3 regions of the Streptomyces longisporus genome follow, and region 2 is predicted to be linked to each of the others. Evidence: predicted binding sites of a transcription regulator. Region 2 holds the regulator's gene; each other region holds the start of a gene.
The links. The regulator HrcA, encoded in region 2, represses chaperone genes, less so after heat shock. The targets are predictions, from matches to a motif close to TTNGCACTCNGNNNNNCNGAGTGCNAA.
Positions count from the first base shown of each region.

Region 1: a site for HrcA is predicted at 2,708-2,734, ahead of groL (chaperonin GroEL). Genes of this name have one in related genera too.
Region 3: a site for HrcA is predicted at 4,964-4,990, ahead of groES (co-chaperone GroES). Genes of this name have one in related genera too.

Region 1 is NZ_BAAASG010000005.1:139,488-147,121, reverse strand. Features, by position in the region: gene ABD355_RS08925 (NADH:flavin oxidoreductase) at 1-783, opposite strand, end outside; gene groL (chaperonin GroEL) at 922-2,544, opposite strand; gene ABD355_RS08915 (cold-shock protein) at 2,987-3,193, opposite strand; gene ABD355_RS08910 (MoaD/ThiS family protein) at 3,646-3,921, opposite strand; gene thrC (threonine synthase) at 3,966-5,255, opposite strand; SAM riboswitch class I at 5,274-5,430, opposite strand; gene ABD355_RS08900 (glucosyl-3-phosphoglycerate synthase) at 5,603-6,547, shown strand; gene ABD355_RS08895 (alpha,alpha-trehalose-phosphate synthase (UDP-forming)) at 6,643-7,634, shown strand, end outside.
Region 2 is NZ_BAAASG010000011.1:103,116-110,749, reverse strand. Features, by position in the region: gene ABD355_RS22985 (SpoIIE family protein phosphatase) at 1-36, shown strand, start outside; gene hemW (radical SAM family heme chaperone HemW) at 68-1,300, shown strand; gene ABD355_RS22975 (Uma2 family endonuclease) at 1,428-1,994, shown strand; gene ABD355_RS22970 (DUF3097 domain-containing protein) at 1,972-2,787, opposite strand; gene ABD355_RS22965 (MBL fold metallo-hydrolase) at 2,822-3,547, opposite strand; gene hrcA (heat-inducible transcriptional repressor HrcA) at 3,700-4,716, shown strand; gene dnaJ (molecular chaperone DnaJ) at 4,717-5,853, shown strand; gene ABD355_RS22950 (nitronate monooxygenase) at 5,978-7,054, shown strand; gene ABD355_RS22945 (16S rRNA (uracil(1498)-N(3))-methyltransferase) at 7,051-7,634, shown strand, end outside.
Region 3 is NZ_BAAASG010000016.1:293,646-301,279, reverse strand. Features, by position in the region: gene ABD355_RS33365 (FG-GAP-like repeat-containing protein) at 1-871, shown strand, start outside; gene ABD355_RS33360 (YciI family protein) at 1,005-1,361, shown strand; gene ABD355_RS33355 (RNA polymerase sigma factor) at 1,409-2,668, shown strand; gene ABD355_RS33350 (class I SAM-dependent methyltransferase) at 2,669-3,832, opposite strand; gene ABD355_RS33345 (polysaccharide deacetylase family protein) at 3,922-4,854, shown strand; gene groES (co-chaperone GroES) at 5,137-5,445, shown strand; gene groL (chaperonin GroEL) at 5,574-7,199, shown strand; gene ABD355_RS33330 (ester cyclase) at 7,263-7,634, opposite strand, start outside.

The DNA of each region.
Region 1 (7,634 bases), on a different contig from region 2:
GATCGCCTCCAGCTCCTCCGGCGTCTCGGCGAGACGCGCGTCGTAGGCCTCCTGCTTCCACTGCGAGTACCGGAACAGGATCGGGAACTCGGGCGACACAGCCTCCCGTACGGCCGCCACGATCTCCGCGGCGAACTTCGTACGCGCCACGGGGTCGCCGCCGTACGCGTCCGTACGCCGGTTGGTGCCGGCCCACAGGAACTGGTCGAGAAGGTAGCCGTGCGCACCGTGCAGTTCGATGCCGTCGAAGCCGATGCGCTCGGCGGCGACCGCGGACTCGACGAACGCGCCGATGACGGCGTCGATGTCGGCCTGCGTCATGGGCGTGGCGTCCTCGACGCCGGTGACGCGCAGACCGGAGGGGCCGTGCGAGGGAGCGTCCGGGTAGGGGCCGTCACCCTGGTTGCGGACCGTCCCGATGTGCCACAGCTGCGGAACGATCGTGCCGCCCGCCGCATGCACCGCCTCGGCGACCTTCTGCCAGCCCGCGAGCTGCTCCTCGCCGTGGAACCGGGGGACGCGGTTGCTGTTGCCGGCCGACTCGTGGCCGACGTACGTGCCCTCGGTGACGATCAGCCCGACACCGGCGGCGGCCCGGCGGGCGTAGTACGACACCACGTCCTCACCGGGGATGCCGCCCGGGGAGAACATGCGCGTCATGGGCGCCATGACGATGCGGTTGGGGACGGTCAGGCCGTTGATCGCGGTGGGCCGGGAGAGGACCTCGGCTGCGCGGGAGGGGGCGGTGGTCACGTGGGTGGGCTCCTCGTGCGATGACTGCATCAACCGACTGGTATGTGCACACGCATTGTTGCACCTACTTAAGCAACTCTCCTATGACCTCGAACACGCCCGAGGGCGGCACCCCCTGTTTCCAGGGAGTGCCGCCCTCGGTGGGAACCCGGATCAGCCGGAGGCCGATCAGAAGTCCATGTCACCGCCCGGCATACCGCCACCGGCGGGCGCGGCGGCCTTCTCCGGCTTGTCGGCGATGACGGCCTCGGTGGTGAGGAAGAGCGCGGCGATGGAGGCGGCGTTCTGCAGGGCAGAGCGCGTGACCTTCGCCGGGTCGATGATGCCTTCCTTGACCAGGTCGACGTACTCGCCGGTCGCGGCGTTCAGGCCGTGGCCCGGGGTCAGGTTGCGCACCTTCTCCACCACGACACCGCCCTCGAGGCCGGCGTTGACGGCGATCTGCTTCAGCGGGGCCTCGAGCGCGAGCTTCACGGCCTGGGCGCCGGTCGCCTCGTCACCCTCCAGGTCCAGCTTCTCGAAGACGGTGGACGCCTGGATGAGCGCGACGCCACCACCGGCGACGATGCCCTCCTCGACGGCGGCCTTCGCGTTGCGGACGGCGTCCTCGATGCGGTGCTTGCGCTCCTTGAGCTCCACCTCGGTGGCGGCACCGGCCTTGATGACCGCGACACCGCCGGCGAGCTTCGCCAGGCGCTCCTGCAGCTTCTCGCGGTCGTAGTCCGAGTCGCTGTTCTCGATCTCGGCGCGGATCTGGTTGACCCGGCCCTGCACCTGCTCCGTGGAGCCGGCGCCGTCGACGATGGTGGTCTCGTCCTTGGTGATGACCACCTTGCGGGCGCGGCCCAGCAGGTCGAGGGAGGTGTTCTCGAGCTTGAGACCGACCTCCTCGGAGATGACCTCGCCGCCGGTGAGGATGGCGATGTCGTTCAGCATCGCCTTGCGGCGGTCGCCGAAGCCGGGGGCCTTGACCGCGACGGACTTGAAGGTGCCGCGGATCTTGTTGACGACCAGGGTCGACAGGGCCTCGCCCTCGACGTCCTCGGCGATGATCAGCAGCGGCTTGCCCGACTGCATGACCTTCTCCAGGAGCGGGAGCAGGTCCTTGACGGAACCGATCTTGGAGTTGGCGATCAGGATGTACGGGTCGTCGAGCGACGCCTCCATCCGCTCCATGTCGGTGGCGAAGTACGCCGAGATGTAGCCCTTGTCGAAGCGCATACCCTCGGTGAGCTCCAGCTCCAGACCGAAGGTCTGGGACTCCTCGACGGTGATGACGCCTTCCTTGCCGACCTTGTCCATGGCCTCGGCGATGAGCTCGCCGATCTGGGTGTCGGCGGCGGAGATGGAGGCCGTGGAAGCGATCTGCTCCTTGGTCTCGACATCCTTGGCCTGCTCGAGCAGGGCACCGGAGACGGCCTCGACGGCCTTCTCGATACCGCGCTTGAGGGCCATCGGGTTGGCGCCGGCGGCTACGTTGCGCAGGCCTTCCTTGACGAGCGCCTGGGCGAGAACGGTCGCGGTGGTCGTACCGTCACCGGCGACGTCGTCCGTCTTCTTGGCGACTTCCTTGACCAGCTCGGCGCCGATCTTCTCGTACGGGTCCTCGAGTTCGATCTCCTTGGCGATGGAGACACCATCGTTGGTGATCGTGGGGGCGCCCCACTTCTTCTCGAGGACGACGTTGCGGCCCTTGGGGCCGAGCGTCACCTTCACGGCGTCCGCGAGCTGGTTCATGCCGCGCTCGAGGCCGCGCCGCGCCTCCTCGTCGAACGCGATGATCTTGGCCATGTGAAGTGGTCCCTCCAGGACTGGGGGTGATTCCTTCGGACCGCGCCCGCGCCCGCGACGGACGGCTCGCCGACCCGTGGGTTCCTTGCCCCACCCGGCCTGCGGGCCTCACCGACCCGGTCCATCTTTGTCACTCTCACCTTCAGAGTGCTAACGCCAATGATTAGCACTCGACCCCCCCGAGTGCAAGGTGCGCCCGCGGAGCGGGCTCGTTGAGGGGTGGTGGCCGGGCGACGGGTGGGCGCAAGGTGCGCCCGCGGAGCGGGCTCGTTGAGGGGTGGTGGTCGGGCGACGGGTGGGCGCAAGGTGCGCCCGCGGAGCGGGCGGCACCCGTCCAGGACCGGGCCAGGTCCTCCGGGCATGCCGAAGGGCCCGCCCCCTCAGGTGCGGACCCTTCGATCAAGAACAGAAGAACGTCGCTGCAGTTAACCCGGCGCGTGCTTCAGCTGGTCGCCAGACGGACCATGTCCGCCTGCGGCCCCTTCTGGCCCTGCGAGATCTCGAAATCGACCCGCTGACCCTCTTCCAGGGTGCGGTAGCCGTCCATCTGAATCGCACTGTAGTGGACGAAAACATCCGCACCACCGTCGACCGCGATGAAGCCGTACCCCTTCTCCGCGTTGAACCACTTGACGGTGCCCTGAGCCATGCCTAACTCCCCTATTACTGGCCCTTGCACAGATCCACACTTCGCGGATCCGGGTCAGACCTCACCCCCCACGGTTGGGGGCGTGCGCCGGAACGCGTCGACCGCGGCTGAATGTATCTGTCCAACTGCCGTCTGCAACAGGTCAATCGGACGAGAATTCCGGGCACGGCCGGTCGGGACTTTAGGGAGAATTCGCCCGAATTCAGGGCAAGTCGGGCCCCATAAATGGAGCATAAGACGCAAAAAACCTGCACACTTTGGCTACTTCTCGCTGCCCGAGAAGCAAGAACTCATATGCATGCGGCAAGCGGAGTCGAGCAGGTTCCCCAACTGTACCGTGCTCAACCATGCAGAATTGCCCCCTCCGCTTCTCTCACGGAGGGGGCAATTCGATGAACTCTTCGTAACCGACGTTACCGACGGTAATAATCGGCCGTCCGACCTGTTTCCGGTCAGCCTCCGGCGACGGCCGGGATGATCGAGACGCCCGCCCCGTCCGGAGTCGCCGTCTCCAGCCCCTGCTCGAACCGCACATCGTCGTCGTTCACGTACACGTTGACGAACCGTCGCAGCTTGCCCTGGTCGTCGAGAACCCGGGCGGCGATCCCGGTGTGGTTCTTCTCCAGATCGGCGATGACCTCGCCGAGGGTGCCGCCTTCGGCAGTCACCTCGGCCTGCCCGCCGGTGTAGGTGCGCAGGATGGTGGGGATACGAACGTTCACGCTCACGATGAAAACCTCCGGTCAGGGATGGGGGGGCGCGGGCTACGCGACTAGGCGAGGCCGGCCTCACGGAACGACTCAAGGCTCGGGCGAATCGTCGCGGTGAGCCCGGTACCGGCCACCGCGTCCAGCGTCTTCAGACCGTCACCCGTATTGAGGACGACCGTGGTCAGGGTCGGGTCGAGAACACCGTTCTCGATCAGCTTCCGGGTCACACCCACGGTCACCCCGCCGGCGGTCTCCGCGAAGATGCCCTCGGTCCGGGCGAGCAGCCGAATCGCATCGACGATCTGCTCGTCGTTCACGTCCTCCACGGCCCCACCGGTACGGCGGGCGATGTCCAGCACATACGGACCGTCCGCCGGGTTGCCGATGGCCAGCGACTTGGCGATCGTGTTCGGCTTCTGCGGCCGTACGACGTCGTGCCCCGCCTTGTACGCGACGGAGACAGGGCTGCACCCCTCGGCCTGCGCCCCGAAGATCTTGTACGGCTTGTCCTCGACGAGCCCGAGCTTGATCAGCTCCTGCAGCCCCTTGTCGATCTTCGTGAGCTGCGAGCCGGAGGCGATCGGCACGACCAGCTGGTCCGGCAGCCGCCAGCCGAGCTGCTCGCAGATCTCGTACGCCAGGGTCTTGGAGCCCTCCGCGTAGTACGGCCGCAGGTTGACGTTGACGAAGCCCCAGCCCTCGCCGGCCGGGTCGCCGATCAGCTCGGAGCAGAAGCGGTTCACGTCGTCGTAGTTGCCCTCGATGCCGACGAGCTCGCCGCCGTAGACCGCGGCCATGACGACCTTGCCCTGCTCCAGGTCGTGCGGGATGAACACGCAGGAACGGAAGCCGGCGCGGGCGGCCGCGGCACCCACCGCACCGGCCAGGTTGCCGGTGGACGAGCAGGACAGGGTGGTGAAGTCGAAGGCGCGGGCGGCCTCGATGGCCTGGGCGACGACCCGGTCCTTGAAGGAGTGCGTCGGGTTGCCGGAGTCGTCCTTCACGAACAGCTTGCCGGCGTCGACGCCCAGCTCGCGGGCGAGGTTGTCGGCCTTGACGAGCTTGGTCCAACCGGGGTTGATGTTGGGCTTGTCCGCCACGTCCGCCGGAACGGGCAGCAGGGGCGCGTAACGCCAGATGTTCGCGGGACCCGCCTCGATCTGCTTGCGGAGTTCCTCGGTGTCGTAGGCCGAGAAGTCGTAGGCGATCTCGAGCGGGCCGAAACACTCCTCGCAGGCGAAGACCGGGCCGAGAGGCACCTGGTGACCGCACTCGCGGCAGGAGAGCGCCGCAGCGGGACCGAGGTCGACGGTCGTGGAGTCGGTGGTGCTTGCAACAGTCTGCGCAGCCATGTGAGGCGAGGCCCTTTCTCCTCATCTTCCTCACGACGCATCTCGCCGTGAGACGGATTTGGCACCTTCCCTAGCCGGGAGCCTCGCGGAACGATCGGCATCGATCGGTACGAGACCGGCTGGAGGGTTGCCGGGGCTTCATCGGGCCGTATCCCTCTGCCCCTCTGGATGAGCGGTATTCGGTTGTTCAACTCGTTCAACGCCGGGCGACCCCCGACATGCGATGGTCACCAGCGTTGTTCAAGACTGTAACCGAAGGCCAGGACAGTTGAGATAGTCGTCCGAACCGCGAGATGGATCACACGGTGATCCGGTTTTCGCCGAGAGAACGCAGAGGAGCCGCCTACGTGCTGGAAGAAGTCGAGCGCTGGCTGAGCACCCGCTCCTGGTCCCTGACCGACCGCCCTCTCCACCAGATCCTCGCCGCCAAGCAGCGCACCGGGCAGTCGGTCAGCGTCGTGCTGCCCGCGCTCAACGAGGAGGAGACGGTCGGCGACATCGTCGCGATCATCCGTCACGACCTGATGCAGCAGGTTCCGCTCGTCGACGAGATCGTCGTCGTCGACTCGGGGTCCACCGACCGCACGTCCGAGGTCGCCGCGGCGGCCGGGGCCAAGGTCGTCCACCGTGACGACATCCTGCCCCGCATCCCGACCGTCCCCGGCAAGGGCGAGGTGCTGTGGCGCTCGCTCCTGGTCACCGGCGGGGACATCGTCTGCTTCATCGACGCCGACCTGAAGGAGTTCTCCTCCGACTTCGTCTCCGGGATCGTCGGCCCGCTGCTCACCGAGCCGGGGGTCGACCTGGTCAAGGGCATGTACGACCGTCCGCTGGCCGGCGCGCAGGGCCAGGGCGGCCGGGTCACCGAGCTGATGGCGCGTCCGCTGCTGAACATGCACTGGCCGCAGCTGGCGGGCTTCGTGCAGCCGCTCGGCGGCGAGTACGCGGCCCGGCGCAGCCTGCTGGAACAGCTGCCGTTCCCCGTCGGGTACGGCGTCGAGCTGGGCATGCTGGTGGACGCCCTGCACCTGGTGGGCCTCGACGCGCTCGCCCAGGTGGACGTCGGGGTGCGCAAGCACCGCCATCAGGACGGGCAGGCGCTGGGCCGGATGTCCGCCGCGATCTACCGCACGGCACAGCTGAGACTGGCCCGCGGCCATCTCATCCGTCCCTCCCTCACCCAGTTCGAACGGGGCGAGGACGGCTTCGAGCCGCGCACCTACTCCGTGGACACGGAGGAGCGGCCGCCGATGGTGGAGATCGCGGAGTACGCGTCGCGCAAGGTCGCCTGAGGCGGCGCGTTACGCGCTGCAGCCGGTGTATACGGTCCACCCGCAGAGCGCAGACGTACGTTTGAGCGTTTACGGGCCGGGCTAGGTTGAGGCGTATGGCTTCCACGTACGGCGCTGGTCATCAGGTGCTGGTCGCGTCCAACCGCGGCCCGGTCTCGTACGAAGTGCAGGAGGACGGCTCGCTGGCCGCCAGGCGCGGCGGCGGCGGGCTGGTCTCCGGCCTCTCCGCGATCGGGCCCGACGCGGACGCCCTGTGGGTGTGCTCGGCGCTGTCCGACGGCGACCGCGAGGCGGTACGGCGCGGGGTCGGCGAGGACGGGGTGCGGATGCTCGACATCCCGGCCGACGTGCACGCCGACGCGTACAACGGCATCGCGAACTCGGTGCTGTGGTTCGTCCACCACATGCTGTACCAGACGCCCCTGGAGCCGGTCTTCGACGCGGAGTTCCGGCGGCAGTGGGCGTCGTACGAGACCTACAACCGGGCCTTCGCCGAGGCGCTGGCCCAGGAGGCGGCCGAGGGCGCGGCGGTGCTGGTGCAGGACTACCACCTGTGTCTGGTGCCGGGCATGCTCCGCGAGCTCCGTCCCGATCTGCGCATCGGGCACTTCTCGCACACGCCGTGGGCGCCGGTGGACTACTTCCGGATGCTGCCGGACGACATCGCCGAGCGGCTCCTGAACGGCATGCTGGGCGCCGACCGGCTGGGCTTTTTGACCCGGCGCTGGGCGGACGCGTTCACGGCGTGCGCCACGGCGGTGGTGGGCGGCCTCGGGGGCACGGCGATCGGCGTGCACGGCCTCGGCGCGGACGCCGACTTCCTGCGCAAGCGCTCGCACGAGGCCGATGTGGCCGAGCGGATGGCCGCACTGCGGGAGGAGATCGGCGCCGGGCGCAGGACGGTCGTGCGGGTCGACCGCACCGAGCTGTCGAAGAACATCGTGCGCGGGCTGCTGGCGTACCGGCAGCTGCTGGAGGACCACCCCGAGTGGCGGGAGCGGGTCGTGCACGTGGCGTTCGCCTATCCCTCCCGGCAGGACCTCGCCGTGTACCGCGACTACACGGCCGAGGTGCAGCGGGTGGCCCA
Region 2 (7,634 bases):
GACGACCTCGCGCTGCTGGTGTTGCAAGCGGAGTGAGGAGTCGTACGGGTGCTGGACAATGGAAGGCATGCCTTCCGCACTCCCCGACGGCGAGCCGGTCCCCGCCGACGGCGCACTCCCCGCATCCGCGCTCGCCGGGGCCCCCGACCGCCCCCTCGGCTTCTATCTGCACGTCCCGTACTGCGCGACCCGCTGCGGCTACTGCGACTTCAACACCTACACCGCCACCGAGCTGCGCGGCACGGGCGGCGTCCTCGCCTCCCGCGACAACTACGCGGACACCCTGATCGACGAGATCCGCCTGGCGCGGAAGGTCCTGGGCGACGACCCGCGCGAGGTCCGCACGGTCTTCGTGGGCGGCGGTACGCCGACCCTGCTGGCCGCGGAGGATCTCGTACGGATGCTGTCCGCGATCCGTGACGAGTTCGGTCTGGCGGCGGACGCGGAGGTCACGACGGAGGCGAACCCGGAGTCGGTGGACCCGGCGTACCTGTCCGTGCTGCGACAGGGCGGCTTCAACCGCGTCTCCTTCGGCATGCAGAGCGCGAAGCAGCATGTGCTGAAGGTCCTGGACCGTACGCACACGCCGGGCCGCCCCGAAGCGTGCGTCGCGGAGGCCCGCGCGGCCGGGTTCGAGCACGTCAACCTGGACCTGATCTACGGCACCCCGGGGGAGTCGGACGACGACTGGCGGGCGTCCCTGGAGGCGGCGCTCGGAGCGGGACCGGACCACATCAGCGCCTATGCGTTGATCGTCGAGGAAGGCACACAGCTGGCGCGTCGCATCCGCCGGGGCGAGGTCCCGATGACGGACGACGACGTCCACGCGGACCGCTATCTGATCGCGGACGAGGTGATGTCGGCGGCGGGCTTCGACTGGTACGAGGTCTCCAACTGGGCCACCTCCGAGGCGGCCCGCTGCCTGCACAACGAGCTGTACTGGCGGGGCGCCGACTGGTGGGGCGCGGGCCCCGGGGCCCACTCGCATGTGGGCGGCGTGCGGTGGTGGAACGTCAAGCACCCGGGGGCGTACGCGGCGGCCCTGGCGGAGGGGAAGTCGCCGGGCGCCGGGCGGGAGCTCCTGTCGGAGGAGGACCGCAGGGTGGAGCGGATCCTGCTGGAGCTGCGCCTTCGGGAGGGCGCGCCGCTGGATCTGCTGCGGGAGGAGGGGCTGGCGGCTTCTCGGCGGGCGTTGGGGGAGGGGTTGCTGGAAGGCGGGCCGTATGAGGAGGGGCGGGCGGTGCTGACGTTGCGGGGGCGGTTGTTGGCGGATGCGGTGGTCAGGGATCTGGTGGACTGATCACCCTGGCGGGTGAATCGGTGCGGAACGTCGGTTCGGTCCCTAACCTGGTTCGTACGCTGTCGCCGTAGTTGCACGGTGGCAGAAACCGGAGGGCTGCGGAGTGACCGCTGTGGACGACCGACCGATGACCACCGATGTCGTGGAGTTCTTCGAGAACCTGGAGGTTCCCGAGGGATACAAGGCCGAGCTCCTCCGGGGGGAAATCGTGATGATGGCGGCGCCAGACCTGGTGCATATCGACATCGTCGAAGCGGTTCTCGATCAGTTTCCGCGCCGGGACTGGCGGAGGCTCCAGACGGTGGCCGTCGCCATTCTGCAAGAGACCAGCGAGCCCCTGCCGGACCTCGTACTGGTGGAGCGAGGCGTCGGACCGCGTGAGGGGCAGCTGATGCCGTCCAAGGTCATCAGCATGGTCGTCGAGGTCGTGTCCAAGACGAGCATCGAGCGTGATTACGTCGTCAAGCGTTCGATCTATGCCGCGGGCGGCGTGCCCGTCTATCTGATCATCGATCCGATCATGGGGCACTGTGTACTGCTCACCGAGCCGACCGGCGCGGGCGAGGAAGCCGACTACCAGGTGCAGCGGGTGACAAAGTTCGGCGACCCGGTGCCGCTGCGGATGCTGGAGATCCAACTGGATACCACCGAGTTCGGCACCTATAAGGGCGTCAAGCCCCACCACCGACCGTGACGAAGTCGATCAGCTCCTCCACCCGCCCCAGCAGCTCCGGCTCCAGGTCCTTGTAGGAGCCCACCCGCTTCAGGATCGCCTGCCACACCGCCCCGGTGTTCTCCGACGGCCACCCCAGCGCATGGCACACGCCCGTCTTCCAGTCCTGCCCGTGCGGCACCCGCGGCCACCCGGCGATCCCCAGCGACGACGGCTTCACCGCCTCCCAGATGTCGATGTACGGGTGGCCCACCACCAGCGCGTGCTCGCTCGTCACCGCCTCCGCGATCCGCCACTCCTTGGTGCCCGGCACCAGGTGGTCGACCAGCACCCCCAGCCGCGCGTCCGGACCCGGTGCGAACTCCTCGACGATCGACGGCAGGTCGTCCACGCCCTCCAGGTACTCCACGACCACGCCCTCGATCCGCAGGTCGTCGCCCCAGACCTTCTCCACCAGCTCGGCGTCGTGCCGGCCCTCCACGTAGATCCGCCCGGCGCGAGCCACGCGCGCGCGTGCGCCGGGGACGGCGACCGAACCGGATGCCGTACGGGTGGGGCGTACAGGAGCGGCTCCGGAAGGCCGTACGAGCGTCACCACCCGCCCCTCCAGCAGAAACCCCCGCGGCTCCAGCGGAAACACCCGGTGCTTGCCGAAGCGGTCCTCCAGGGTCACCGTGCCCGCCTCGCAGCGGATCACCGCGCCGCAGAAACCGGTGCCGGGCTCCTCGACCACCAGACCCGGTTCCGCCGGTACCTCCGGAACGGGCTTGGGCTTCTTCCACGGCGGGGTCAGATCGGCGGAGTACTGGCGCATTCGAGTGACGATAGGAGAAGCAGCCGGTCAGCGGCTACGACACGCCGAAACGCGCCGCCAGCTCGTCCCGCTGTCTCCGCACGAACGCCGCGTCCACCACCGCTCCGTGACCGGGCACATACAGCGCGTCCTCCCCGCCCAGGTCGAGGAGCCGGTCGAGGGCGGCCGGCCACTGCGACGGTACGGCGTCGGAGCCGGCCTGCGGCTCTCCGGACTCCTCCACCAGGTCGCCGCAGAAGACGACCTCCGGGGAGCCCGGCACCAGCACCGCCAGATCGTGGGCCGAGTGGCCCGGCCCCACGTTCGCCAGCAGCACCTGCCGGCCGCCCAGGTCGAGGGTCCACTCGCCGGAGACGTGATGCCGGGGCGCGACCAGGGCGTCGACCGCCTCCTCGGCCAGGTGTGCGTCCAGCCCGTTGCCCACCGCGTCCGCCCGCAGCTCCTCGCGCGCGTGCCGGCCCCCCAGCACCGTGTCGATGCCCACCGCGCCGTACACCTCCGTGCCCGCGAACGCCGCCACCCCGAGGACATGGTCGAAATGGGGATGGGTGAGCGCGAGATGAGTCACACGGTGACCGGCGAGCTCCTGCGCCTCGGCACGCAACCGTGCGCCCTCGGCGAGGCTCGACCCGGCGTCGATCAAGAGCGCCGTGCCCTCCCCGACGACCAGCCCCGTCGTGCAGTCCCAGCCGGGAAGACGGCACCGCCCCACTCCCGCCGCGAGCCGCTCCCACCCCAGCTCTTCCCAAGTCATCGTCATACGGCGACGCTAGCGGTACGCCCCGTTCAACAGGGGCCGACCTTGCCCCGGGTGTACCCCACCGCCGTACACTGGCCGGTAACGGCTGGCACTCGGACGGACAGAGTGCCAGGCGAAGCGCCTAGGGGACGACTGCTGGAGGTGTGCGCTGGATGCTGAGTGAACGACGGCTTCAGGTATTGCGCGCCATCGTCCAGGACTACGTCGGCACCGAGGAGCCGGTCGGGTCGAAGGCCCTGACCGAGCGGCACAACCTCGGCGTGTCCCCGGCGACGGTGCGCAACGACATGGCGGCCCTGGAGGACGAGGGGTTCATCGCCCAGCCGCACACCAGTGCCGGGCGCATCCCCACCGACAAGGGCTACCGGCTGTTCGTCGACAAGCTCGCGGGCGTCAAGCCGATGTCCGCGCCCGAGAAGCGGGCGATCCAGAACTTCCTCGACGGCGCCGTGGACCTCGACGACGTGGTGGCCCGGACGGTCCGGCTGCTCGCGCAGCTCACCCGGCAGGTCGCCGTCGTGCAGTACCCGTCCCTGACCCGCTCGACCGTGCGGCACGTGGAGCTGCTCTCGCTCGCCCCCGCGCGCGTGATGCTCGTGCTGATCACCGACACCGGCCGGGTCGAGCAGCGCATGGTCGACTGCCCGGCGCCGTTCGGGGAGGCCTCGCTCGCGGATCTGCGGGCGCGGCTCAACAGCAAGGTCGCGGGCCGTCGCTTCGCCGACGTCCCTCGGCTCGTGGAAGACCTGCCCGAAGGCTTCGACGTCGAGGACCGGGGTACGGTCTCGACAGTGCTCTCCACACTTCTGGAGACACTGGTCGAGGAGAACGAGGAACGGCTGATGATCGGCGGTACCGCCAATCTGACCCGTTTCGGGCATGACTTCCCCCTCACCATCCGCCCCGTCCTGGAGGCGCTGGAGGAGCAGGTCGTGCTCCTCAAGTTGCTTGGCGAGGCGGGGGATTCGGGCATGACGGTGCGCATCGGGCACGAGAACGCCTATGAGGGACTCAACTCCACTTCCGTGGTGTCGGTCGGTTACGGTTCGGGCGGCGAGGCAGTCGCCAAGCTCGGCGTGGTCGGACCGACCCGCATGGATTACCCGGGAACGATGGGAGCGGTACGCGCAGTGGCACGGTACGTCGGACAGATCCTGGCGGAGTCGTAAGTGGCCACGGACTACTACGCCGTTCTCGGCGTGCGTCGCGACGCGTCGCAGGAAGAGATCAAGAAGGCCTTCCGGCGGCTCGCGCGCGAGCTGCACCCGGACGTCAACCCGGACCCGAAGACCCAGGAGCGGTTCAAGGAGATCAACGCCGCTTACGAGGTGCTCTCCGACCCGCAGAAGAAGCAGGTCTACGACCTCGGTGGCGACCCCCTGTCCCAGGCGGGCGGCGGTGGCGCGGGCGGCTTCGGCGCGGGTGGCTTCGGGAACTTCTCGGACATCATGGACGCGTTCTTCGGTACGGCGTCGCAGCGCGGCCCGCGCTCGCGCACCCGCCGCGGCCAGGACGCGATGATCCGGCTGGAGATCGAGCTCGACGAGGCGGCCTTCGGCACCACGAAGGACATCCAGGTCGACACGGCGATCGTCTGCTCCACCTGCAACGGTGAGGGCGCGGCGCCGGGCACCTCCGCCCAGACGTGTGACATGTGCCGCGGTCGCGGTGAGGTGTCGCAGGTGACGCGGTCCTTCCTGGGCCAGGTCATGACCTCGCGGCCGTGTCCCCAGTGCCAGGGCTTCGGCACCGTGGTCCCGACGCCGTGCCCGGAGTGCGCGGGCGACGGCCGGGTCCGCTCCCGCCGTACCCTCACGGTCAAGATCCCGGCCGGTGTCGACAACGGCACCCGCATCCAGCTCGCGGGTGAGGGCGAGGTCGGCCCCGGCGGCGGTCCCGCCGGTGACCTGTACGTCGAGATCCACGAGCTGCCGCACCCGACCTTCCAGCGGCGCGGCGACGACCTGCACTGCACGGTCACCATCCCGATGACGGCCGCGTCCCTGGGCACCAAGGTGCCGCTGGAGACGCTGGACGGCATGGAGGAGGTCGACATCCGGCCCGGCACCCAGTCCGGCCAGTCGATCCCGCTGCACGGACGGGGCGTCACGCATCTGCGGGGCGGCGGGCGCGGGGACCTCATCGTGCACGTCGAGGTCCAGACTCCGACGAAGCTGGATCCCGAGCAGGAGCGGCTGCTGCGGGAGCTGGCCAAGCTGCGGGGTGAGGAGCGGCCCCAGGGGCAGTTCCAGCCGGGGCAACAGGGCCTGTTCTCCCGCCTGAAGGACGCGTTCAACGGGCGTTGACCGAGGCGCTGGGGGCTCCGCCCCCAGACCCTGCTTTCGGCCCGAACGGCCTCGGCCTCAAGTGCCGGACAGGCTGGAATGGGCCCGATTCGGACTTGTTCGGAGGACGTGACAACATGCCGTCATGTCCTCCGCGCTGACCGATCTCTTCCCTCATCCGATCGTGCAGGCCCCCATGGCGGGCGGTGTCTCCGTGCCGCATCTGGCCGCCGCCGTGTGCGAGGCCGGCGGGCTCGGGTTCCTTGCCGCCGGGTACAAGACGGCCGACGGCATGTACCAGGAGATCAAGCAGCTCCGGGGGATCACGAACCGCCCCTTCGGCGTGAACCTCTTCATGCCGCAGCCCGAGTACGCCGACCCCGGCGCCGTGGAGATCTACGCCCACCAGCTGGCCGGGGAGGCCGGCTGGTACGAGACCGAGCTCGGCGATCCGGACAGCGGCCGCGACGACGCCTACGACTCCAAGGTCGCCGTCCTGCTCGACAACCCCGTGCCGGTGGTCTCCTTCCACTTCGGGGTGCCGAGCCGCGAGGTCCTCGACTCCCTCCGCCGGGCCGGCACCTTCACGCTGGTCACCGCGACCACCCCCGAGGAGGCCCTCGCCGTGCAGCTGGCCGGCGCCGACGCGGTGATCGTGCAGGGCGTGGAGGCCGGCGGCCACCAGGGCACGCACCGGGACAACCCGGAGGCGGACGGCACCGGCATCGGGCTGCTGTCGCTCGTCGCCCAGGTCCGCGAGACCGTGAGCATCCCGATCGTCGCCGCCGGCGGCATCATGCGCGGCGGGCAGATCGCCGCGGTGCTGGCGGCGGGCGCGAGCGCCGCCCAGCTCGGCACGGCGTTCCTCGCCACCCCGGAGTCCGGTGCGAACGCCGTCCACAAGCAGGCCCTCACCAACCCGCTGTTCGTGCGCACCGAGCTGACCCGGGCGTTCTCCGGCCGCCCGGCCCGCGGCCTGGTCAACCGGTTCCTGCGCGAGCACGGCCCGTACGCCCCCGCCGCCTACCCGGAGGTCCACCACCTCACCGCGCCCCTGCGCAAGAAGGCCGCCGCCTCCGGCGACGCACAGGGCATGGCGCTGTGGGCGGGGCAGGGGCACCGTATGGCGCGCGAGCTCCCGGCCGGGCAGCTGGTGGAGGTCCTCGCCGCGGAGATCGACGTGGCCAGGACAGCGTTGTCGGGCAAGGGGGACCTGCGATGACCGCGCCGGTGTTCGTCGTCGAGTCGCTGGCGGGCGTGGGGCCCGGCTCGGTCGTCGAACTGGACGGCCCCGAGGGGCGGCACGCGGTGTCCGTACGGCGGCTGCAGCCCGGCGAGGACGTGGTGCTGACGGACGGTCTGGGCCGCGGTGCCGCCGGTGCGGTCGTGCGGACGGAGGGCAAGGACCGGCTGTTCGTCGAGCCCGTCGAGTTCCCCGTCGAGCCCGAGCCCAGCCCCCGTATCACCGTCGTCCAGGCCCTGCCCAAGGGGGACCGCGGCGAACTGGCCGTCGAGACGATGACTGAGACCGGCGTCGACGCGATCGTGCCCTGGTCGGCGGCCCGCTGCATCACCCAGTGGAAGGGCGAGCGGGGGCTGAAGGCCCTCGCCAAGTGGCGGGCCACCGCCCGGGAGGCCGGCAAGCAGTCCCGCCGGCTGCGCTTCCCCGAGGTCGCGGACGCGGCGACGACCAAGCAGGTTGCCGCACTTCTCGCCAAAGCCGACTTCGCCGCCGTACTGCACGAGGACCGCGACTACGCCAGTGAGCCGCTGGCGACCGCCGAGCTGCCCGCCTCCGGCGA
Region 3 (7,634 bases), on a different contig from region 2:
CGGACACGACGACCCCGAGGGCACCACGGCCACCGTCTGGACCGGCCCGATCTCCCCCACCGGCAAGCCGGCCGTCACCAGGGCCTTCGGTGCAACCGACCTCCAGTACGACGACGTCCTGGACACCGCCGCCGGCGACGTCAACGGCGACGGACGCGACGACCTCGCGCTGACCGACTACATCGGCGAGGGCGCCTCCACGTCCCGGTTCTACCTGGCCAACGCCTCCGGAGACGCCTTCACCCCCGCCAAGGCCCCCGAGGGCGACGGCGGGGTGGCCTTCGGCGACATCAACCACGACGGCTACGCCGACGTCGTCCGCGGCGCCGAGAACCACAACACGGTCACCGTGGCCCTCGGCTCGGCCTCCGGTCTGAAGCCGCAGTCCACCTGGAAGACGTACAGCCAGAACACCGACGGCGTCCCCGGCGGCAAGGAGAGCGTGGACGAGTTCGGCGCCGCGGTGGCGGTCGGTGACATCAACGGCGACGGCTACGACGACGTGGCCGTGGGCGCGCCCGGCGAGGAACTCGGCTACGACGACGGAGCCGGCATGGTCGACGTCCTGTACGGCACCCGGAGCGGTCTGACCGGCAAGGGCGCCCAGGGCTTCACCCAGAACACCGAGGGCGTCCCCGGAGCCGTCGAGACGAGTGACGGCTTCGGCGGCGCGGTCAGCCTCCTCGACATCAACGGCAACGGCTACGCGGACCTCGCGGCGGCGGCGCCCCACGAGAACGCCGGCGACGGCGCGGTCTGGTCCCTGCGGGGGCGTCCCACGGGCATCGTGACGGACGCGGCGTTCACCTTCGGCGGGCGGACGGTCGGGGCGCCGAACGCGAAGGCGGCGTTCGGCCGGGAGCTGTCCTAGCCGGTTCCGGCAGGCCAGGGCTCCGGAAAAAAACTCCGAAGAATTCCGCGGGGTCTGTCGATCCCGGCCTCTCCCGATCGACGCACTGGTGAGAGGCCGGGAAGGACCGGCCCCGTAGGTCCGAGGAGTCACCATGCCGCGTTACCTGTCGATCGTGAAGCTCGACGAGAAGACCGTGCCCGCGGAGGGCCCCAGCGCCGAGCTGATGGAGCGCATGGGCGAGCTGATCGAGGAGATCACCAAGGCCGGGGTCATGCTCGACACGGCCGGGCTGACCCCGCACACCCAGGGCAAGCGGGTGCACTGGGAGGGCGGGGACCTCACCGTCACGGACGGGCCGTTCACGGAGTCCAAGGAGGTCATCGGCGGTTACGCCATCATGCAGTGCAAGGACATGGACGAGGCCCTGGAGTGGACCAAGCGGTTCGTGAAGGTCCACGAGGAGTACTGGACGGTGACCTGCGAGGTCCGGGAGATCGCGGAGGGCTGAGCGCCCTTCCTTGGCCTTGTGCCGGGGCGGGTGTCGAATGGGGGGCTGTGAGACCACAGCCCCCCGGCGACCCCCGCCACGCCATCGAGACCGTCTTCCGTCTCGAGTCCCCGCGCGTCATCGCCGCCGTCGCCCGTCTCGTCCGCGACGTCGGCATCGCCGAGGAGCTCGCGCAGGACGCCCTGGTCGCCGCCCTGGAGCAGTGGCCGCGCGACGGCGTGCCCGACAACCCGGGCGCCTGGCTCATGGCCACCGCCCGCCACCGCGCCGTGGACCTGATCCGGCGCCGCGAGAACTACGCCCGCAAGCTGCAGGAGATCGGCCGCTCCCTCGACACCACCGCCCCGCCCGAGGAGCCCGCCGACCCCGACGACATCGACGACGACCTGCTCCGCCTGGTCTTCACCGCCTGCCACCCGGTCCTGTCCGCCGAGGCCCGCATCGCCCTCACCCTGCGCCTCCTCGGCGGTCTGACGACGGCCGAGATCGCCCGCGCGTTCCTCACCCCGGAGCCCACGGTCGCCCAGCGCATCGTCCGCGCCAAGAAGACCCTCGCCACCAGGAACATCGCCTTCGAGGTGCCCTACGGCCCCGAACGCGAGGCCCGGCTGGGCTCCGTCCTGGACGTCATCTACCTGATCTTCAACGAGGGTTACGCAGCCACGGCCGGCGACGACTGGCTGCGCCCAGCGCTCTGCGAGGACGCGCTGCGCCTGGCCCGCGTGCTGTCCGGGCTGATGCCCAAGGAGCCCGAGGTGCACGCGCTGACCTCCCTCCTGGAGTTCCAGGCGTCCCGCGCGGCCGCCCGCACCGGCCCGGACGGCGAACCCGTCCTCCTCAAGGACCAGAACCGCCGCCGCTGGAACCGCATGCTCATCGCCCGCGGCATCACGGCGCTCCACCGCGCCGACGCCACGGCCACCGGCGCCCCCGGCCCGTACGCCCTGCAGGCCGCCATCGCCGCCTGCCACGCGCACGCGTACACCTACGAGGAGACCGACTGGAAGAGCATCGCGACGCTGTACGGCCTGCTCGCCGCCCGCGCCCCGTCCCCGGTCGTCGAACTCAACCGCGCGGTCGCCGTCTCCATGGCGGAGGGCCCGGCGCAGGGGCTGGCGATCGTCGACGCCCTGGCCGCCGAACCCACCCTGCGCGACTACCATCTGCTGCCCAGCGTGCGCGGCGACCTGCTGGCACGGCTGGGGCGTACGGCCGAGGCGCGCGAGGAGTTCGTACGGGCGGCCGGGCTGGCGCGCAACGAACGGGAGCGGGAGCTGCTGCTGCGCCGTGCGGCCGATCCGTCCTGATCAGGCGGGGTGCCCGACAAGCATGGTCGGCGCCCCCGCCACCCGGGTCAGGAACACGGTGGCCGAGCCCGGCCCCTGGGGCTTGACCTTCTTCCGCAACTCCTCCGGCTCCACCGCCGACCCCCGCTTCTTCACGGTCAGCGTCCCGACCCCGCGCTCCCGCAGCAGCGCCTTCAACTTCTTGACGTTGAACGGAAGTTGATCGGTGATCTCGTACGAGCTCGCATACGGCGTCGGCCGCAACTCGTCGGCGGTGATGTACGCGATGGTCGCGTCGACCAGCCCGCCGTCCAGCTGCTCGGCCACCTCGGCGACCAGATGGGCCCGGATGACGGCGCCGTCGGGCTCGTACAAGTACCGCCCGACGGGCCGTACTCGAGGGTCCGGAAGTCCCTTCCCGAGCAGCGTGCGCGGTCCCGGGAGCAGTGTCGCCCGTACCGCCCCGGGGTCCGTCCCGAACCACAGCACGGCCTCTTTCACATCCCCGCCGTCCGAGATCCACTCGGACTCGGCGTCGGCGGGCACGGCCTCGTGCGGAATGCCGGGTGCGACCTTCAGCGCGGCGGCGCGGGACGCCTTGCGGGCGGCCTCGACCGCCCACGACAGGGGCGGCGAGTAGGCCTCCGGGTCGAAGATGCGGCCGCGCCCGCCGCGCCGGGCCGGATCGACGAACACGGCGTCGTAGCCGCCCGTGTCCACCTCCGTGACGTCCGCCTCCCGCACCTCGATCAGCTCGGCCAGCCCGAGCGCGGCGGCGTTCGCGCGCGCCACGGCCGCCGTCGCCGGATCCCGGTCCACGGCCAGCACCCGGATCCCGGCCCGGGCCAGCGCGACGGCATCGCCGCCGATCCCACAGCACAGGTCGGCGAGCGAGGTGACCCCGAGCGCCTTCAGCCGCTCGGCCCGGTAGGCGGCGACACTCGCCCGCGTCGACTGCTCCACCCCGTTCGGCGTGAAGAACATCCGCTCCGCGTCCTCGGCGCCGAACTTGGCCGCCGCCCGCTGCCGCAACCGCGCCTGCCCGAGCGCCGCCGACACCAGCTCGGCGGGGTGTTCGCGGCGCAACCGGGTGGCGACGGCGAGCTCGTCGGCGGGGGCCGTGCCGCGCACCTCGTCGAGGAGGGCGCGGCCTTCGGGGGTGAGCAGGTCGGCGAGGTCGTTCACCGGCCCATTGTGGGCCAGTCGGTGGACGGTGCGCCTCCGGCCGCGTGGCGGGCCGGGATCCGGACGGTGGCCTGCGATGATCCGGCACCATGCGAGTAGTAGTACAAAACGATAAAAATCGTGCCTATGGGGTGACATGGCTCCGCGGTGGGATCGCCGTGCTCGCCGTCGCGGCCATCGCCTCGGGCTGTGCCCAGTTCGGCGGCCCGCCGGTGCGCCCGGCCCCCGGACAGGAGCCGCCGCTGCACGCGCCCCCGGCCCGCGCCCTCGACTCGTACGCCACCAGGCTGCGCTCCGCGTACCTCGCCCGCGCCGCCGCGGCGCGCCACTGGGGCCTGAAGAGGGTCCCGCTGACGGCTCCGCCGCCGCCCGCGAAGAAGCCGGAGATCAGGGCACGCAAGGGCTTCGAGGTGGACGACCAGGAGGAGCTGAACCTCCCGCCCGTCTTCACGACCATTCCGACCAGGCAGAAGGTCGTCTTCCTGACCATCGACGACGGCGCCGAGAAGGACCCGGCGTTCCTGCGGATGATGAGCGACCTGAAGATCCCCTACTCCGCCTTCCTCAGCGACTTCGCGGTGAAGGACGACTACGCCTACTTCCGCCGGATGCAGTCCGAGGGGGTGACCCTCAACAACCACACGCTCACCCACCCCTACCTCCCGGGCCTGTCGTACCGGGAGCAGAAGCACGAGATCTGCGGGATGCAGAAGATCATGAAGAGGCAGTTCGGCAAGGCCCCGACCGTCTTCCGCCCGCCCTTCGGCAACTACAACCAGGACACCCTGATGGCCGCGAAGTCCTGCGGCATCAAGTACGCGCCCATCTGGGACGAGGAGGTCTTCGTCGACCACTGGGAGTACCGCGAGGACGACCTGGACCTGCACCCCGGCGACATCGTCCTCACCCACTTCCGCGGCCGTGACGAGTGGGACGGCACGATGGTCGACGACATGCGCCGCTTCCTGAACAGGGTCACGGCCGAGGGCTACGCGGTGGCCCGCCTGGAGGACTACCTGTGAGCACGGACAGCGAGGCCGTTCAGGCCGAAGCGGGGGTCCGGGGGCGGCGGCCCCGGGACGTCCCCCGAGCCCCCGGTCGACCGGAAACCCCGGCGACGCGCCGCGGGCATTGGCACTCCGCTTGACCGAGTGCTAATCGCGGTCATAGTCTCGGCTCTGGCACTCCCCACTGGAGAGTGCCAACCACGCGACGGGCAGGTCCGGCACCCGCGACGACGGATCCACCTGGTCGCCACCTCAGACAGTTAACCCCGTGAGATCTCCGAAGGGGGAGGTCGGATCGTGACGACCACCAGCTCCAAGGTTGCCATCAAGCCGCTTGAGGACCGCATCGTGGTCCAGCCGCTCGACGCCGAGCAGACCACCGCCTCTGGCCTGGTCATCCCGGACACCGCCAAGGAGAAGCCCCAGGAGGGCGTCGTCCTGGCCGTGGGCCCGGGCCGCTTCGAGAACGGCGAGCGCCTGCCGCTCGACGTCAAGACCGGCGACATCGTGCTGTACAGCAAGTACGGCGGCACCGAGGTGAAGTACAACGGCGAGGAGTACCTCGTCCTCTCGGCTCGCGACGTGCTCGCGATCATCGAGAAGTAATTCGCCCGCTTCCTTACCGAAGCACATTGCTTGTGAGCTGCGCCCCGGGTTCCCGCGACCTTATGAAGCCGGGCGTCCGGGGCGCAGTTCGTTTCACCCACGTTTTCCGAGAGGGCTGAACCGCTCCCATGGCGAAGATCCTGAAGTTCGACGAGGACGCCCGTCGCGCCCTCGAGCGCGGCGTCAACAAGCTGGCCGACACGGTCAAGGTGACGATCGGCCCCAAGGGCCGCAACGTCGTCATCGACAAGAAGTTCGGCGCGCCCACCATCACCAACGACGGCGTCACCATCGCCCGTGAGGTCGAGGTCGAGGACCCGTACGAGAACCTCGGCGCGCAGCTGGTGAAGGAGGTGGCGACCAAGACCAACGACATCGCGGGTGACGGCACCACCACCGCCACCGTGCTCGCCCAGGCGCTGGTGCGCGAGGGCCTGAAGAACGTCGCCGCGGGTGCCTCCCCGGCGCTGCTGAAGAAGGGCATCGACGCGGCCGTGGCGGCCGTCTCCGAGGACCTCCTCGCCACCGCCCGCCCGATCGACGAGAAGTCCGACATCGCCGCCGTGGCCGCGCTCTCCGCGCAGGACCAGCAGGTCGGCGAGCTCATCGCCGAGGCGATGGACAAGGTCGGCAAGGACGGTGTCATCACCGTCGAGGAGTCCAACACCTTCGGTCTGGAGCTCGACTTCACCGAGGGCATGGCCTTCGACAAGGGCTACCTGTCGCCGTACTTCGTGACGGACCAGGAGCGCATGGAGGCCGTCCTGGAGGACCCCTACATCCTCATCAACCAGGGCAAGATCTCCTCCATCGCCGACCTGCTGCCGCTGCTGGAGAAGGTCATCCAGACCAACTCCTCCAAGCCGCTGCTGATCATCGCCGAGGACGTCGAGGGCGAGGCCCTGTCCACCCTGGTCGTCAACAAGATCCGCGGCACCTTCAACGCCGTCGCGGTGAAGGCCCCGGGCTTCGGCGACCGCCGCAAGGCGATGCTGCAGGACATGGCGATCCTCACCGGCGCCACCGTCATCTCCGAGGAGGTCGGCCTCAAGCTCGACCAGGTCGGCCTGGACGTGCTCGGCTCCGCCCGCCGCGTCACGGTCACCAAGGACGACACCACCCTCGTCGACGGTGCCGGCAACTCCGAGGACGTCGTCGGTCGCGTCGCGCAGATCAAGGCCGAGATCGAGAACACGGACTCCGACTGGGACCGCGAGAAGCTCCAGGAGCGCCTCGCGAAGCTGGCCGGCGGCGTGTGCGTGATCAAGGTCGGCGCCGCCACCGAGGTGGAGCTGAAGGAGAAGAAGCACCGTCTGGAGGACGCCATCTCCGCGACCCGCGCCGCGGTCGAGGAGGGCATCGTCTCCGGTGGTGGCTCCGCGCTGGTGCACGCCGCCAAGGTGCTCGAGGGCGGCCTGGGCAAGACCGGCGACGAGGCCACCGGTGTCGCCGTCGTCCGCCGCGCGGTCGTCGAGCCGCTGCGCTGGATCGCCGAGAACGCGGGCCTGGAGGGCTACGTCATCACCTCCAAGGTCGCCGAGCTCGACAAGGGCCAGGGCTTCAACGCCGCCACCGGCGAGTACGGCGACCTGGTCAAGGCCGGCGTCATCGACCCGGTCAAGGTCACCCGCTCCGCCCTGGAGAACGCGGCCTCCATCGCCTCCCTCCTGCTGACGACCGAGACCCTGGTCGTCGAGAAGAAGGAAGAGGAAGAGCCGGCCGCCGCGGGCCACGGCCACGGCCACGCCCACTGAGCTCGCTCAGTAGTCGCTACGAAGGCCCGGCACCCCTGGGGTGCCGGGCCTTTCGCCGTCCTGCTACTGCTCCAGCCCCTCCAGCGCGCCCAGTTGCGCCATGAGCCCGAGCCGGTCGTACTGCCACCAGCCCTCGACGATCTTCCCTTCTTCATTGCACCGGAAGAGGGTCGTGCCGGTCATGACGACGTTCTTCCCGGTGGACGGGAGCCCCATGAACTCACCGGTCTGGGTACCGCGCCAGGTCCACCGGGTGCTCACCCGGTCACCCTGGGAGATCTGGTCCTCGACGTCGAAGGTGAAGTCGAAACCGCTGCGCCACATGCCGATCTCACGCCGCATGGCGTCCATGCCCATGGTGTCCTGCTCGTTGGCGGGATCGTGGTCGTGGTAGTTCTCGGCGATGAGGTCGTCGAGCGGCGGCAGCTCACCCTT